DNA from 2 places in the Pseudomonas sp. FP603 genome. Region 2 is predicted to be linked to the other one. Evidence: riboswitches for the same ligand, from Rfam matches in the RefSeq annotation. Region 2 holds a riboswitch; the other holds the start of a gene.
What was found. A riboswitch is a leader RNA that binds a small molecule or an ion and turns the genes downstream of it on or off. The one in region 2 is predicted to bind cobalamin.

Region 1: linked by a shared signal. The riboswitch ahead of cobO (cob(I)yrinic acid a,c-diamide adenosyltransferase) and the one ahead of cobW (cobalamin biosynthesis protein CobW) in region 2 are both predicted to bind cobalamin.

What each region holds. Positions count from the first base shown of each region.
Region 1 covers NZ_CP117431.1:4,975,367-4,983,744, forward strand. Annotated here, with positions in the region: gene cbiB (adenosylcobinamide-phosphate synthase CbiB) at 1-900, opposite strand, end outside; gene bluB (5,6-dimethylbenzimidazole synthase) at 897-1,547, opposite strand; gene PSH65_RS22955 (cobyrinate a,c-diamide synthase) at 1,544-2,926, opposite strand; gene cobO (cob(I)yrinic acid a,c-diamide adenosyltransferase) at 2,923-3,534, opposite strand; cobalamin riboswitch at 3,615-3,849, opposite strand; gene PSH65_RS22965 (hypothetical protein) at 4,004-4,588, shown strand; gene PSH65_RS22970 (sorbosone dehydrogenase family protein) at 4,657-5,964, shown strand; gene PSH65_RS22975 (C40 family peptidase) at 6,109-6,645, opposite strand; gene PSH65_RS22980 (C40 family peptidase) at 6,812-7,447, opposite strand; gene hda (DnaA regulatory inactivator Hda) at 7,663-8,367, opposite strand.
Region 2 covers NZ_CP117431.1:2,910,149-2,918,526, forward strand. Annotated here, with positions in the region: gene nfuA (Fe-S biogenesis protein NfuA) at 1-359, shown strand, start outside; gene cobM (precorrin-4 C(11)-methyltransferase) at 521-1,267, opposite strand; gene PSH65_RS13605 (cobalamin biosynthesis protein) at 1,350-1,763, opposite strand; gene PSH65_RS13610 (CbtA family protein) at 1,760-2,467, opposite strand; gene PSH65_RS13615 (CbtB domain-containing protein) at 2,479-2,682, opposite strand; cobalamin riboswitch at 2,803-3,031, opposite strand; cobalamin riboswitch at 3,220-3,434, shown strand; gene cobW (cobalamin biosynthesis protein CobW) at 3,536-4,597, shown strand; gene cobN (cobaltochelatase subunit CobN) at 4,601-8,378, shown strand, end outside.

The DNA.
Region 1 (8,378 bases), 2.1 Mb from region 2:
GAATTCAGCCCCCACGCAGAGAATCAGCAGCCATAACCATACCCCGCGCTGGACCAATTGCCAGCCACGGTCGATGGAATCGGCATCCGCCGGTACGCCTTCGCCCAACTGGGGACGCTGATGCAGTTCACCGTGATAGATCGCCGCCCCGCCCAACTCGACCCCCAGCGCACCGGCACCAGCCGCCATCACCGGCCCGGCATTCGGGCTGTCCCAGGTCGGGCCCTGGGTACGCCAGCACTTCAGCGCCAGTCGGGTTTTGCCCAGCAGCGCGTAAGTCAACGCCACCAGGCGTGCAGGAATGTAATTGAGAACATCGTCGATCTTCGCCGCGGCCCAACCGAAACGTTCGAAGCGATCGTTGCGATAACCCCACATCGCATCGAGGGTGTTGCTCAGGCGATAGAGCACCACGCCGGGCGCACCCGCCACGGCAAACCAGAACAGCGCGGCGAACACCGCATCGCTGCCGTTCTCCAGCACCGATTCGGTGGCGGCGCGGGCGACTTCGGTTTCATCCAGTTCGCTGGTCTGACGGCTGACCAGATAGCCGACACGTTTGCGCGCCTCGATCAAGTCATCGCTGCGCAGGGCCTTGGCCACCGGCTCGACGTGTTCACCAAGGCTGCGCATGCCGAGGGCACAATAGAGCACGAGAATCTCGACGATCCAACCGACATAAGGCGCCCAGGAAAATGCGGTGGCCAACAAGGTCAGCGGCACGACAGCCATCACCCAGGCCGTCACGCCATGACTGCGCCAGCCACGGCCACCGGAATTGAAACGTTGCTCGATGCGATCGGCAAAACGACCGAACGCCACCAGCGGATGCCAGCGTTTGGGTTCACCCAGCAGCGCATCCAGCGCGACCGCGGCGACACTCAACAACGCCACACTCATTGACTCACTCCCCAATAATTTTCATACAGCAACTCGCTGAGTGGACGCGCCTGCGCCCAACCTTCGAGTACCAGCATCGGCGCCGGATAGAATTCCTTGACCGGTCCCAGGCAAAGAACGGCCATAGGCTTGGCTCCGGTCGGTAAACCCAGCAAGTCCGCGAGCGCTTGCGGCTCGAACAATGACACCCAGCCCATGCCCAGGCCTTCGGCGCGGGACGCGAGCCAAAGATTCTGGATGGCGCAGGACAGCGAGGCCATGTCCATTTCCGGCAATGTACGACGGCCGAAGATATGCCGCTCACGATCGTCCATCAGCGCGGCGACCAGCACCTCGGCGCAGTCGTTGATGCCTTCGACCTTGAGCTTCATGAATTCGTCGGAGCGCTCGCCGAGGGCTTCAGCGGTGCGGACGCGTTCGTCTTCCACCAACTGCTGAATCTTGCCGCGCAGTGCCCGGTCGCTGATGCGGATGAATCGCCAGGGCTGCATCAGGCCAACACTCGGGGCCTGATGCGCGGCTTCGAGCAGACGGCGCAGTAACTCGGGCTCGACGGTGCCGCCGCTGAAGTGGCGCATGTCGCGGCGTTCGCCGATGGCTCGGTAGACCGCAGCGCGTTCGGCTTCGGAAAAGGCGTTGTCCGTCATGGCCTCTTCGCGGGCAAGCCCGCTCCTACAGGGTTTAGGTGATCCAATGTAGGAGCGGGCTTGCCCGCGAAGGCGGCCTCACGGCCAGGCGCAAACAACGCGGCAATCGCCGATGGATTGGACGGAAAATAAAAGTGCACATAAGAAGCCGTCATCCGCCCCTCACGATAAACCGCCTCCGCCCCTCGCCCGCCATTGGGGCTCACGCCACGCGCAATCGGCTCAAGCTCGGTGCTGGTCAACGAGTGGTGATACGTGTGCCCACGCAGCAAACCTTCCGGCAACTCCACCGCCTGCAAGGCCAACGCGGCGAGACGCTTCTGCATCACCGCATCACCGGCCAGCAAGCCAACCAGTTCAGCGCGCGTGCCCTCGACATCGGTCAAGGAATCCAGCAGATACAGCATGCCGCCACACTCGGCCAGCAACGGTTTGCCCGCCGCGTGGTGAGCGCGGATCGCGTTCAGCATCGGTGTGTTTTGCGACAACGCCACATGGTGCAATTCGGGGTAGCCGCCCGGTAGATAAAGGCTGTCTGCCTCCGGCAACCCGGTGTCGCGGATCGGCGAGAAGAAAGACAATTGCGCGCCCATGGCCCGCAGCAGATCCAGGCTCGCGCCGTAGGTAAACGCGAAAGCTTCGTCCCGGGCCACGGCAATCCGCACACCGGCCAGCAACGGTTCGGCGGCGATTATTTCAGGCGCGGTGAATTCCACGGCCGGCGGTAAAGCCACATCGCAACTGCTGGCCAGTGACTCGGCCGCCGCATCGAGACGCAGGTCGAGATCATTCAATTCACTGGCCTGAACCAGACCGAGATGCCGACTTGGCAATTCAATGCCGGTCTCCCGGGACAATGCGCCGTACCAGCGCAAGCCTTCCGTCAGGCTGCCTTCGAGCAACTGCGCATGACGCAAGGTGCCGACCCGGTTGGCCAACACACCGGCAAACGGCAAGTCCGGCTGATAGCGTGCAAGGCCCAGGGCCAGCGCGCCAAACGTCTGCGCCATGGCGGTGCCGTCGATCACGCCGAGCACCGGCACACCGAAGTGCCGCGCCAGGTCGGCGCTGGACGGCGTACCGTCGAACAGCCCCATGACGCCTTCGATGAGGATCAGATCGGCTTCGCCAGCGGCCTCCCACAAAAGCCGTCGACTTTCTTGTTCGCCGACCATCCACATGTCGAGTTGATAGACCGGTGCACCGCTGGCGCGCTCGAGAATCATCGGGTCGAGAAAGTCCGGGCCGCATTTGAACACGCGAACCTTGCGCCCCTGATTGCGATGCAAACGGGCGAGCGCGGCGGTGACGGTGGTCTTGCCCTGACCGGAGGCCGGCGCGGCAATCAGTACCGCCGGGCAATGCCGGGGTTGATTCACAGCTCGACGCCTTTTTGCGCTTTGATTCCGGCCTGGAAGGCGTGCTTGATCATGCCCATTTCAGTGACGGTGTCGGCCAGCTCGATCATCTCTGGTTTGGCGCCACGACCGGTGACCACCACGTGCTGCATCGGTGGACGGGCCTGCAAGTCGCTGAGCACCTGATCGAGATCGAGATAGCCGTGCTTGAGGGCGATGTTCAACTCGTCGAGCACCACGAGGCCAATGGCCGGATCACGCAGCAATTCGCGGGACACCGCCCACGCGGCTTCGGCGGCGGCAATGTCACGCTGGCGGTCCTGGGTTTCCCAGGTGAAGCCCTCGCCCATCACATGAAAACGCACCTGCTCAGGAAAGCGCCGGAAGAACAGCTCCTCGCCGGTGCTGCTGCGCCCCTTGATGAACTGCACCACGCCGCACTGCATGCCGTGGCCCATGGCCCGGGAAAGCATGCCAAACGCCGAACTGCTCTTGCCTTTGCCGTTGCCAGAGAGCACCAGCAGCAAACCGCATTCATTCGGGGAGTTGGCGATGCGTTCGTCGATCACCGCTTTTTTGCGCAGCATGCGCGCCAGATGGCGTTCGTCACGATCGGGGGTATCAGTCATGGGGGAGCTCTCCGTTGAGGCTGGATAACGGCGGGCAGGCACAAGAATAGACGGCAAGAAGCCTGGCATCGCCCACCGTGATGCCGTTGGATGAATCAGGCCGGTCTCCGGGCTCATGAGCGGCTTGTGCCTGACTGCGCGCCTTCCCATGTCGACAGTCGACACAGTGGCTCAAGACGCAGCTTTTACTCATTTACCGTTGCGGGGGCAGCGCCGGGATCATGACTCTTCATCGCTTGAAGATAGTCACTCACCGGCTTCCCTGTTTCACTCTGTCGGCCACCGCCACAGAGCACCTGAAACAAGCCGCGAAGGTTAGAGGGTTGGGGGTGGAGCGTCAATTAAAGCCGGGACGCCGCTGAGCGAATAACTGCCATCGATCAATTAACTGACGCCAATCTTGTGCCACACTGTCAGCAGTGATATCAAAGAGCCACAACCTCACAACACAATAACAAGGGTGAGCCACATGCAAGGCATGATCATCAGCAATCCGAAGCTGGAATTCCTGCGACCGGTGCTGGAACGCTGGTTTGACTGTATCGACCGCTATAACGCTGTTCGCGGCGATAACGACACACCTTATTGGTACGACGAAAAAGCCAACCTCAGCCTGCTTTCCGCCGCGGCCTGGATGGCGGAAATGGTCACCTTGCAACAAACGTCGACGCGCAAGCAGAACGAAGAAGGCGAACGCAACGCCCGCGCCGATCTGTTTATCGCCAGCAGCGAAGAACGCGCGTATCTCCAGGCCACCCAGCGCTGGCCGCGGGTCAATAGCTTGAACCTGACTCAGGCATTGGCGGACATCACCAGTGACGCGAAGCGAATCAGCTACGCAAGCGATCTGAAACTCGGCTGCCTGTTCGTAGCGCCGCAAAAAGCTCAGCAGAGCGCTACCCCGGAAGAACTTCAGGACATGGTCGACGACCTGCAAAAGGAACACAGCTGCGCCGTGGCCTGGTATTTCCCATACGCCTACCGCAAGTTGCGCAATGAAGCCGGCAACTACCATCCAGGCATCGCTGTTCTGCTCAAGGAAGCCCGCGGCTGACCGGTTGAACCATCGAGCGTCTACGCTTCTCTATGATTACGTCAATGCATTCATAGGGAAGATCAGTAATGCGCAAACCCCAGCTCGTTTTCATCATCGCGCTCGCCGGAGGGCTCGCCGCCTGTGGTGAAACCTCCAGCCTGCAAGTCTCGGATGGCACAGGCCCCTCGCCCAAACTGCCAGAACCCAATAAAACCCTGATCCCGACGGTTAACATCGCCCCGGCGATCGGCTGGCCTGAGGGCAAGAAACCTGTCGCCGCGCCAGGAACTCAAGTGGCGGCATTTGCCGAAGGCCTCGAACACCCGCGCTGGCTCTATGTATTGCCCAACGGCGATGTGCTGGTGGCCGAAACCAATGCACCGGCCAAATCCGATGGCGGTATTCGTGGCTGGATCATGGGCAAAGTCATGGGCCGCGCCGGTGCCGGCGTCCCCAGCCCGAACCGCATCACCCTGCTGCGGGACAAGGACCACGACGGCGTCGCCGAAACCCGCACAGTATTTCTGGAAAATCTCAACTCCCCCTTCGGCATGACCCTGGTCGGCAAGGACCTGTACGTTGCCGATACTGACCGCTTGCTGCGCTTCCACTACGAAGACGGCGAGACAGCGATCAAGTCGCAGCCAATCAAAGTGGTCGATCTACCGGGCGGTACGCTGAATCACCACTGGACCAAGAACGTCATCGCCAGCAGGGATGGCAGCAAGCTGTACGTCACCGTGGGCTCGAACAGCAACGTCGGTGAAAACGGCATGGATCAGGAGGAAGGCCGCGCGGCGATCTGGGAAGTCGATCGCGCCACCGGCAGCCATCGGATCTTCGCCTCGGGGATTCGCAATCCAAACGGTCTGGCCTGGGAGCCTCAGAGCGGTGCACTGTGGACCGCCGTCAACGAGCGGGACGAAATCGGCAGCGACCTGGTGCCGGACTACATCACATCTGTGAAGGACGGCGGGTTCTACGGCTGGCCCTACAGCTATTACGGCCAGCACGTCGACATTCGCGTCGAACCGCAAAACCCTGATCTGGTGGCCAAGGCGATTGCACCGGACTACGCGGTGGGGCCACATACCGCATCACTGGGCCTGACATTCGCCGAAGGCAGCAAGTTGCCCGCGCCATTCACCCAAGGTGCATTCATCGGCCAGCATGGTTCGTGGAACCGCAAGCCACACAGTGGCTACAAAGTGATTTTCGTGCCGTTCAGCGCCGGCAAACCGGCCGGACAACCGGTGGATGTGCTCACTGGCTTCCTCAACGACGAGGAAAAAGCCATGGGCCGGCCGGTGGGCGTGGTGATCGATCAGCAGGGCAGCTTGCTAGTGGCGGATGATGTGGGGAACAAGGTGTGGCGCGTGTCGGCTGCTCCGTAACCACAACACACATCCCCTGTGGGAGCGGGCTCGCCCGCGATAGCGGCAGCCCAGACTACATCGATGTTGAATGTGCTGACGTCATCGCGGGCAAGCCCGCTCCCACAGGAGATCAGCGTTTACGAGCGCTCATGACAATTCAGGCTACGGATTATGTGCCAAATGCTCAGGTTGCAAGACGCGCTTGGCGCTCAGATAGGCTTTCTGCCAGTAAGCTTTGGACAAGCTATCCAGCTTGACCGTGCCGCCCGTGGCTGGCGCGTGGACGAAGCGGCCTTCGCCGACGTAGATCCCGGCGTGGCTGACCTGGGAGCCGCCATTGGTGGCGAAGAAAATCAGGTCACCGGTTTGCAGGCCTTCCTTGCCGACATTGGGGGCTTGCATGCCGATCATTTCGCGCGTGGAACGCGGCAAGGAAATGCCTGTGACATCGCGATACACATAACCGATCAGCCCGCTGCAATCGAACCCGGAATCCGGCGTGTTGCCGCCCCAGCGGTAAGGCGTTCCCACCAGACCCAGCGCGCGAAACAGCACGTCTTCTGCCGCAGGAGAAAAGGCTTGGGAAGGACCGAAAACAATCGGTGCGCGGACCACCGGCGCAGGTGGCGGTGGGCGGCTGGCGCAGGCGCTGAGCAGCGCTGCGAAGAACATGAGCGTGAGGCGGGCCGACATCGTCATAAGCAGAACATCCTGATCTGGCTGCGGCTTTTTTCTGCCGTAAAGACAGAAAAGAAAACCGCCTGCGCAGGACGCAGGCGGTTTGCCATCAATAATAGATCAGGATTCTAGCGGCTACGCGGCAAACTTCAAGTAAGACTTTAAGTTCGCCTTATAAACTGTCCGCTTACTTGCGTGCAGTGACGATAGGGGCTGCAGCCGGAGCCATTGCGAGTGCACGCTTGGCTTCGATGAAGGTCTTGCTCCAGTAGCTGTCGCCCAGGCTATCGATCCGGACACCACCGCTTTTGCGGCTGCTGGAGTGGATGAACTGGTTGTCACCCAAGTAGATCCCGGCGTGGCTGACACGACCGCGACGACCATTGGTGGCGAAGAACAGCAGGTCACCCGGCTTGAGGGCGCTGCGAGCAACCAGAGGAGCGTCAACGTTGATCATTTCGCGGGTAGAGCGCGGCAGGTTCATGCCGGCTTCTTCACGGAACAGATAACCGATGAAGCCACTGCAGTCGAAGCCGGCTTCGGAGGTACCACCGAAACGGTAACGGGTACCGATCAGGGACATGCCACGTTCGAGGATGCTGTCGGCCAGAACCGGAAGCTGGTACGACTTGCCATCGGCGAAGTCTGCCAGTTCTTTATCGGTGACCACCTCTTCCTGGAAAAGAACGGAAGAAGACTGCGCGGTAACTGAATTTGAAACCTGCTGTTTTGGCTCTTGCTGGGACACTGGAGAGTGGGCAGCGCAACCGAACAACAGGGTGACGAGTGCGAGAGGCACGAGGGGTGCGAAGCGATTTAGCATGGGCACGACCGTGGCTGATAGTTTCTAAAGAAGCCGAGACTATGCCCGCTATCAACCTCATTTGCAAATTCAATCGATCTTTATGTGACTTATCGGTTTCTCGTTTCCATCTAAGCGCTTAAGCCCGTTTTAGACGTTAGCGCAGCCTGCAACCGTGCAGGAAAGCGGATTTTCTGGCGCCTTTAATATGCCGAAACCCGCTAAAAACCTGAGCTTTACCAGCCCAATGTCTCTTTCAGGAACGGGATTGTCAGCTTGCGCTGGGCTTGAAGGGAGGCCTGATCGAGGCGCTCAAGCAGCTCAAAAAGTGCACTCATACTGCGGGTACCGCGGGTCAAAATAAAATGCCCGACTTCGTCAGTCAGGTGCAGGCCACGACGGGATGCACGCAACTGCAAAGCACGTAATTTGTCTTCGTCAGAGAGTGGGCGCATCTGGAAGATGAGTGCCAGTGTCAGCCGCGACTTGAGGTCTGCCAGCTTCACCGGCAGTTCGCGCGGGGATGTCGAGGCCGCGATCAACAGACGCCGACCGCTGTCACGCAGACGATTGAACAGATGGAACAGCGCCTCTTCCCAATCCGCCTTGCCGGCGACCGCCTGCAAATCATCCAGGCAGACCAGTTCGTACTGTTCGAGGTTGTCGAGAATTTCGATGCCGCGGTCCAGCAACTCGGCCAGCGGCAGGTACACCGCCGGCTCCCCCAGTTGTTCGAAGCGCAGACACGCCGCCTGCAACAAATGCGTGCGTCCTACCCCGTCCTTGCCCCAGAGGTAAATCAGGCTTTCCGTCCAGCCGGCGTCGGCTTCGCAGAGCCGCTCGACATAGCCGAGTGCAGCGGCATTGGCGCCTGGGTAGTAATTGATAAAGGTAGCGTCATCACGCAGACGCACACCTAGGGGCAGCTGAATCGGTTTCATGCTGACTGAAC
Region 2 (8,378 bases):
TGGACGATGCGGTAGTCGACTACGCGACCGACCGTATGGGCGGCCAGCTGACCATCAAGGCGCCAAACGCCAAAGTACCGATGGTCAACGCCGACAGCCCGGTCAACGAGCGCATCAACTACTACCTGCAAACCGAGATCAACCCGGGGCTGGCCAGCCACGGCGGTCAGGTCAGCCTGATCGATGTGGTCGAAGACGGCATCGCGGTGCTGAAATTCGGCGGCGGTTGCCAGGGCTGCGGCCAGGCAGACGTCACCCTGCGCGAAGGCATCGAGCGCACCTTGCTCGAGCGTATTCCCGAGCTCAAGGGCGTTCGTGACGTGACCGACCACACGCAGAAAGAAAACGCCTACTACTAAGGTGTTCGCTGCGACATAAAAAAACGGTGCCCGTGAGCACCGTTTTTTTTTGATCGTTCCCACGCTCTGCGTGGGAATGCAGCCCGGGACGCTCCGCGTCCCAAGAGCGGACGCAGAGCGTCCATTGAGGCATTCCCGCGCAGAGCGTGGGAACGATCATCTCAGGGTCTGTAGAGGTGCGCATGCCCCGCGCGATACAACGACGACTCACTAAAGTGATCGCTGCCCAACACCCGGCCCACCAGAATCAGCGCCGTGCGGCGAAATCCCTTGGCTTGAACCTTCCCGGCAATATCCGCCAGCGTCCCCACCACCCAATCCTGATCCGGCCAGCTCGCCCGATGAATCACCGCGATCGGGCAATCGGCGCCGTAGTGCGGCAGCAGTTCGGCGAGGATTTTCTCCAGATGATTGACCCCCAAGTGGATCGCCATGGTCGCCCCATGCTGCGCCAGGCTACCGAGTTCTTCCCCGGCCGGCATCGCGGTCTTGTCGGCGTAGCGGGTCAGAATCACGCTCTGTGACACGTCCGGCAAGGTCAGTTCAGCACCCAAAAGCGCCGCACAAGCGGCAGTGGCGGTGACGCCAGGAATGATTTCGAAAGGAATGTCGAGTTCACGCAAGTAGCGAATCTGCTCGCCAATCGCGCCGTACAGGCTCGGATCGCCGGAATGCACCCGGGCCACGTCCTGGCCGTTGGCATGGGCGGTCTTGATCAACTCGATGATCTGTTCCAGGTGCAATTCGGCGCTGTTGACCACCTGTTCGGCCCGGTGACCCTCCAGCACGGCGGCGGGCACGAGGGAGCCTGCATAGATGATGACCGGGCAGCTACGAATCAGCCGCTGGCCTTTGACGGTGATCAGTTCCGGGTCGCCGGGGCCTGCGCCAATGAAGTAGACGGTCATCGTCGTTTCCTGTCAGAAAAAGGGCATGGGCACACTTCAGATGAAGATTGCTCATGATCGAAGGCGGGGATTATCGGGGATTTTACGCGGCGCTGGCCAATGCCAGGGTGGCCTGGGCGTATTTCTGTCGTGGAATCAGCAACTTTGCCGGTGCCTGAGCCAATTGTTCGGCCAGTGCCAGCGCGGCACTTTCCGCTACGCCGTAACAGCCGGTGCGTTCGAACGCGATGTCCGAGTGGTGGCTGAGTTGCGGTTCATAACCGGCCAATTGTTCGCTGCTGAAATACATCAGCGGCAACGCCAGTTGCTCAGCCAGTTCGATCAGGGCGGGTTCTTCGCGCTTGAGGTCGATACTGGCCAAGGCCTTGATCTCACGAAGCTCGATTTGATGGGCCTGTAACGCCTGATCAAGTAGCGCCCGCAGCGTGCTGACGGGGCAGCCGCGCTGGCAGCCCAGGCCGACCACCAAGGTCGGCGCTGCGCTGACGTCAGTCATGCGGAGTATTGGCCATCGCTTTTGCGGCGAAACAACCAGGCGCTGATCAGGCCTAGGGCCAGCCAGAACACCACGTTGGTCAGATGCGAAGCGATTTTGAATTGCGTTTCCAGGGCTTCCGGCGCCAGCATCGAATGGACTTCCGGTTGTGGCGCGCCGATGACGTGCGGGACGGCCAGAATCGCCACGCCGAGGATCTTCATCAGCCAGTGGCGGCTGAACACGATCAGCGCGATGCCGACAGCGGTGGAGGCGGCAGTACCAATCCACCAGATCTGCCGTTGCGCCAGATCCGCCGCGGCAGTGCCTGGCAGTTCAGGTGGCAGGCCGAGGGTTGGCGCCAGCACGAACGTCGCATAACCGGCCAGACCCCAGAGCAGGCCCTGAGAGGTACGGCGTGGAGCGCGCAAGGTGTAGAGACCCGCAAGCATCAGGGCGAAACCGACCGCTACCACCAGATTGCCGCCGGTGGTCGACAGCACGCGCTGCCAGCCGTCTTCAGGTTCCCAGGCTTGCGCATCGTGAGTGTGAGCGGTGACAGCACCCGCGGCGTGCTCGTGGATTTCAACAGCGGCCGGTTCGGATTTTTCGTAGGTCTCGGCCTGCAAAATCAGCGGGGCTACCCAGAAGCTTTGCAGCAGGGTCAGCAGCAGGGCGGCCAGCAGCCCGGTGAACCCTGCGGTTTGCGCAATACGCTTGATCATGTCAACAGGTCTCAATGGCACGGAAAGGCGGAGCTGTGACGGGTATCGTGCGCGGCGTTGTGCACCGCTTCGATGTGCGAGAAACCGGCGAAATACACAAGGCACGCGCCAAGGATCGACGCACAAAAAGCGGCGGTCAGGCGTTGGCTCAGGGTCGTGGTGGTGCTGGCGATGCTCTTATCGGTGTTGCTGCCGGTGCTGCTGATGATCGACATGGCGCTTCCCTCTGGTCTGTCAGCGGGTGAATAGAGCGCATGAAAACCTCCGCACGCCGGGGCACGCAGAGATTTCGAACAGCGCCCGCCCACCGCGGGTTTGTTATTCAGTGAACGTAAAAGTCACTTTGTGTTGCGGGCCGGTCTCCGGGCTCGCGAGGGGCAGGGCTAACGCCTGGACCTGCAAGCATCACCTTCCCATGCCGTATGACGGGCACAGTGGATCTGACGCTTCACTCGCTTACCGTTGCGGGGGCAGCACCGGACTGACATGGCTTTAGAGTAAAGCACATGATTCACCGGTTTCCCGTTTCACCCTGTGAAGGGCACCCGTAACAAGGCGTGTAGGAGAGCATGGGCGGGGGTTGGGCGTCAATTGGCAGGGGTTCTCAACTCGGAACCCGGTCGTCTGCATCGCGGGCAAGCCACGCTCCCACAAGGGAATGCGATCAACTGTGGGAGCGGGCTTGCCCGCGATGGCGTCATCCCAGCCGCCACAGAACGCGGCATGGACATTGACCCGCCCCCACACGATGCGTAGCCTTGCGCTTTCGAGGTTCTTCGGTGTCTGCCGAAGCTAAGAAGGGAACGCGGTCGATGCCGCGGCTGCCCCCGCAACTGTGAACGGTGATGTTCGCTGCCACGCCACTGCAAGCCCTGATCCATCAGGTTCGCGGGAAGGCGCAGCAAACGCCAGTCGAACGATTGGCACACCGTCAGCCAGGAGACCTGCCTCGAAACAGATTCTCACTTTCAACCGGGCGGGGTGATCCGGTGGCGAACTCTTCAGGCACGCGCGCCCGCGTTGCCAGTCGTCGTCCCGTATGCCCGCCACCTTGCCAAAGGGCATCCGATGAAAACACTGGCCAAACTCCCCGTCACCATCGTTACCGGCTTCCTCGGCTCGGGCAAAACCACCTTGCTGCGCCACATGCTCGACAACGCCCAGGGCCGCCGTATCGCGGTGATCGTCAACGAGTTCGGCGAGCTGGGCATCGACGGCGAAATCCTCAAGCAGTGCTCGATCGGTTGCACCGAAGAAGAAGCCAGCGGTCGCGTCTATGAACTGGCCAACGGCTGCCTGTGCTGCACGGTTCAGGAAGAATTCTTCCCGGTGATGCGCGAACTGGTCGCTCGTCGCGGCGACCTCGACCACATCCTCATCGAAACTTCGGGCCTGGCCCTGCCAAAGCCTTTGGTTCAAGCCTTCCAATGGCCAGAAATCCGCAGCGCCTGCACGGTTGACGCGGTGATCACCGTGGTCGACAGCCCGGCTGTCGCGGCTGGCACCTTCGCTGCGTTCCCGGATCAGGTCGATGCCCAGCGCAAACTCGACCCGAACCTGGACCACGAATCGCCGCTGCACGAGCTGTTCGCCGACCAACTGGCCAGCGCCGACCTGGTGATTCTCAACAAGGCCGACCTGATCAGCGCCGCAGACCTGGCCCGTGTGCGCCTGGAAGTCGCCGAAGAACTGCCGCCAGCGGTGAAAGTCATCGAAGCCAGCAGCGGTCGTTTGCCTCTGGACGTGCTGATCGGCCTCGGCGCCGGTTCAGAAGAACACATCGACAGCCGCCACAGCCATCACGATCATCACCATGAAGGCGAAGACGACCACGACCATGACGCGTTCGATTCCATCTCGATCGAGCTGCCCCAAGCCGACGAAAGCCTGCTGATGGACGCGCTGACGCAACTGGTGGTCCAGCACGGCATTCTGCGGGTCAAAGGTTTCGCGGCGGTGCCGAACAAGCCGATGCGCCTGCTGATCCAGGGCGTGGGCACGCGTTTCGACAAACACTTCGACCGTCAGTGGGGCGCCGAAGAGGCACGCACCACGCGACTGGTGTTGATTGGTCAGGCGCTGGACGCCGCCCAGCTCGAAGCGCAATTGCGCGCTGCGCTCAGCGTTTAAATCATGCACCTGCTCAGGACCCAGCCCGGCGGTTTCGTGTCGGATGACAACATTGCCGACCTTGGACAAACCCCCGCCGAGCTGGTGATCCTGTGCAGCGGTGATTCCAGCCTGGCGCTGCTCGCCGAAGCGGCGCAGCAGTTGCCCGACGATTACCCGAGCGTACGCCTGGCCAACCCGATGCAGGTGCAGAATCACGCCTCGGTCGATCTCTACGTCGACGAAGTGCTGCGCCACGCCAAGGTGATTCTGATCTCGCTGCACGGCGGCATCGCCTATTGGCGTTACGGCATCGAGCGTCTGGTGGAATTGTCCCAGCGCGGCGTGCAACTGATTCTGGTGCCGGGGGACGATCGCCCGGACCCGGAACTCAGTGACCTGAGCACCGTAACCGCGCAAGACCGCGACCGGCTCTGGCACTTCCTGCGTCAGGGCGGCATGGCCAACGCGCTCGACCTGTTTCGCTGCCTCGCCAATCGCTGGCTGGGCCGCGACTACCCATGGGCCGAACCGCAAACCCTGCCACGCACCGCAATCTACCATCCGCAAAAAAGCCCCGCTGAACTGAGCGATTGGCAAGCCGACTGGCAAGCTGATCAGCCGGTGGCGGCGGTGCTGTTTTACCGCTCGCATTTACAGGCGGCGAACACCGGTTTCATCGATATTTTCTGCCAGCGTTTGCAAGCGGCGGGGTTGAACCCGTTGCCGATTGCGCTGGCCAGCTTGAAAGAGCCCGGCTGCCTGACAGTGGTCGAGGAGCTGTTGGATGAAGTCGAAGCGGGGGTGATTCTCAACACCACCGGTTTCGCCCAGTCCAGCCCCGAAGCGCCGCACCTGCGGCCGTTTCGTCGCAACATCCCGGTCATCCAGGCAATCTGCGCCCAGGACAACGAGCCCGGTTGGCGTGCCAGCGAGCAGGGCCTCGGTCCCCGTGACCTGGCAATGCACATCGCACTGCCGGAGCTGGACGGGCGGATTATCAGTCGGCCGATCAGTTTCAAGGACCTGGCCTGGCGCAGTGAGCGCAGTCAATCCGACGTGGTCTGCTACCGGCCGCAACCGGAGCGCATGGATTTTGTCGCAGAACTGGCACGACGCTGGATCGATCTGGCGCGCGTGCCCAATGGCGAAAAACGCATCGCCCTGATCCTCGCCAACTACCCGACTCGCGACGGGCGCATCGGCAATGGCGTCGGTCTCGACACCCCGGCTGCGGCATTGAACATCCTGCGCGCCCTGCACGCCGAAGGTTATCCGTTGCCGGCCGAGTTGCCGGACAGCGGTACCGCGCTAATCCAGCAGTTGCTCGGCGGCGTCAGCAACGACCTCGACACCCTCGACCAGCGTCCCTGCCATCAAAGCCTCGCGCTGGACGACTACAACCTGATGTTCGACGCGCTGCCCGAGGCCAATCGCCAAGCGGTGCTGGAACGATGGGGGTCGCCCGAAAACGATCCAATGTTTCGTGGCGGACGAATGATGATTGCCGGTCTGCGCTTCGGCCTGACCTTCGTCGGCATTCAACCGGCCCGGGGTTATCAGGTGGACCCGAGCGCGGTGTATCACGACCCGGACCTGGTGCCGCCTCACGGCTATCTGGCGTTCTACTTCTGGTTGCGCAACACCTACGGCGCCCACGGCGTGATCCATGTGGGCAAACACGGCAACCTCGAATGGCTGCCGGGCAAAGGCGTCGGGCTGTCGGAAAATTGCTGGCCAGACGCGTTGCTCGGGCCGTTGCCGAACATCTATCCGTTTATCGTCAACGACCCGGGCGAGGGCGCCCAGGCCAAGCGCCGTACCCAAGCGGTGATCATCGATCACCTGATGCCGCCACTGACCCGCGCTGAAACCTACGGTCCGCTGCGCAATCTCGAATTGTTGGCCGACGAGTATTACGAAGCACAATTGCTCGATCCGCGCCGCGCCCGGGAGCTGCAACGCGACATTCTGCAACTGGTGCGCGACACGCACATCGACCGTGAACTGCAACTGGACGAGAAGCTCGACAGTGACGCCGACGCGGCGATCTGGTTGCCGCGTCTGGACACGTACTTGTGCGACTTGAAGGAGTCGCAAATCCGCGACGGCCTGCATGTGTTTGGCGAGTCGCCGGTCGGGCGATTGCGTATCGACACCTTATTGGCTTTGCTGCGTATTCCTCGCGGCGATGGCCGTGGGGCGCAATCGAGCTTGCTGCGGGCGCTGGCCAAGGCATTTGCGTTGGGGTTTGATCCGCTGGATTGCGCGCTGGCCGAGCCCTGGGGTGGACCTCGACCGGATGCCTTGTTATTGATCAGCGATGACGTCTGGCGCACAGCGGGGGATACCCGTGAACGTCTTGAACTGTTCGCCGCGCAGCTGATCGGGCAGATTTTGAATGCCGAGGTCGAACTACTGAGTCATCCGCAAGGCACGCTCCCACAGGAGGCAGGTTGGTCTGAAGTAAACGTCATCATCGACAGCCTGCGCGAAGTCGTCGCCCCACGCCTGGACGCCTGCGGCCCGGCGGAAATGCGCGGCTTGCTGGACGCCCTCAACGGTCGATTCGTCCCGGCCGGGCCTAGCGGCGCACCGAGTCGCGGTCGTCTGGACGTGCTGCCCACCGGGCGCAACTTCTATTCGGTGGACGTGCGCAACCTGCCAACCATCACCGCATGGCGCATCGGCTTCCAATCCGCGAACCTGATTCTTGAGCGGCACTTGCAGGATCATGGCGATCACCTGCGTCAGCTCGGCCTGTCGGTCTGGGGCACCGCGACCATGCGCACCGGCGGCGACGACATCGCTCAGGCCATGGCGCTGATGGGCGTGCGGCCGGTGTGGGCCACTGGCAGTCAGCGCGTCGACGACTTCGAGATTCTGCCGTTGAGCCTGCTGGACCGCCCGCGCGTGGACGTGACCTTGCGCGTCTCCGGATTCTTCCGCGATGCCTTTGCCAACCTGATCCGGCTGTTCGACGCCGCCGTGCAAGCGGTCGCCGCGCTGGATGAACCGGACGATCTTAACCCGTTGGCGGCCAAAGTCCGCGCCGAGCGAGAAGCGCTGCTGGAATCCGGTCTGGATGAAGACGCGGCGCGGCGGCAGGCTGGCTGGCGCATCTTCGGGGCCAAACCGGGTGCTTACGGCGCGGGCGTGCAGGGCGCCATCGACGGTCGCTTGTGGCAAAGCCGTGAAGACCTGGCCGAGGTTTACCTGAACTGGGGCGGCTATGCTTACGGCGGCTCCGATGAAGGCACCGCCGCCCGCGAACAGTTCGCCCAGCGTCTGAGCCAGGTGCAGGCAGTGCTGCAAAACCAGGACAACCGCGAGCATGACCTGCTCGATTCCAACGACTACTACCAGTTCCAAGGTGGCATGCTGGCGGCCGTCGAAAGCCTCAGCGGTGAAGCGGCGGCGAGTTATCACGGCGATCACAGTCAGCCGGACTTGCCTAAGATTCGCACCTTGAAGGAAGAGCTGAACCGGGTGATCCGTTCCCGCGCGGCCAATCCGAAATGGATCGACGGGGTCAAGCGCCATGGCTATAAAGGCGCATTCGAACTGGCGGCGACGATCGATAACCTGTTTGCATTCGACGCCACCACGCAGTTGATCGACGATCACCAATATGCGTTGCTGGCGGACGCCTATTTGCTCGATCCAGCGACCCGGGAGTTTGTCCGCGAACACAATCCCCATGCCTTGCGCGACATGACCGAGCGCATGCTCGAAGCGCAGCAGCGGGGGATGTGGAAAGAGCCGGGCGAGTACCGCGAGGCGCTGGAGAATTTGTTGCTGG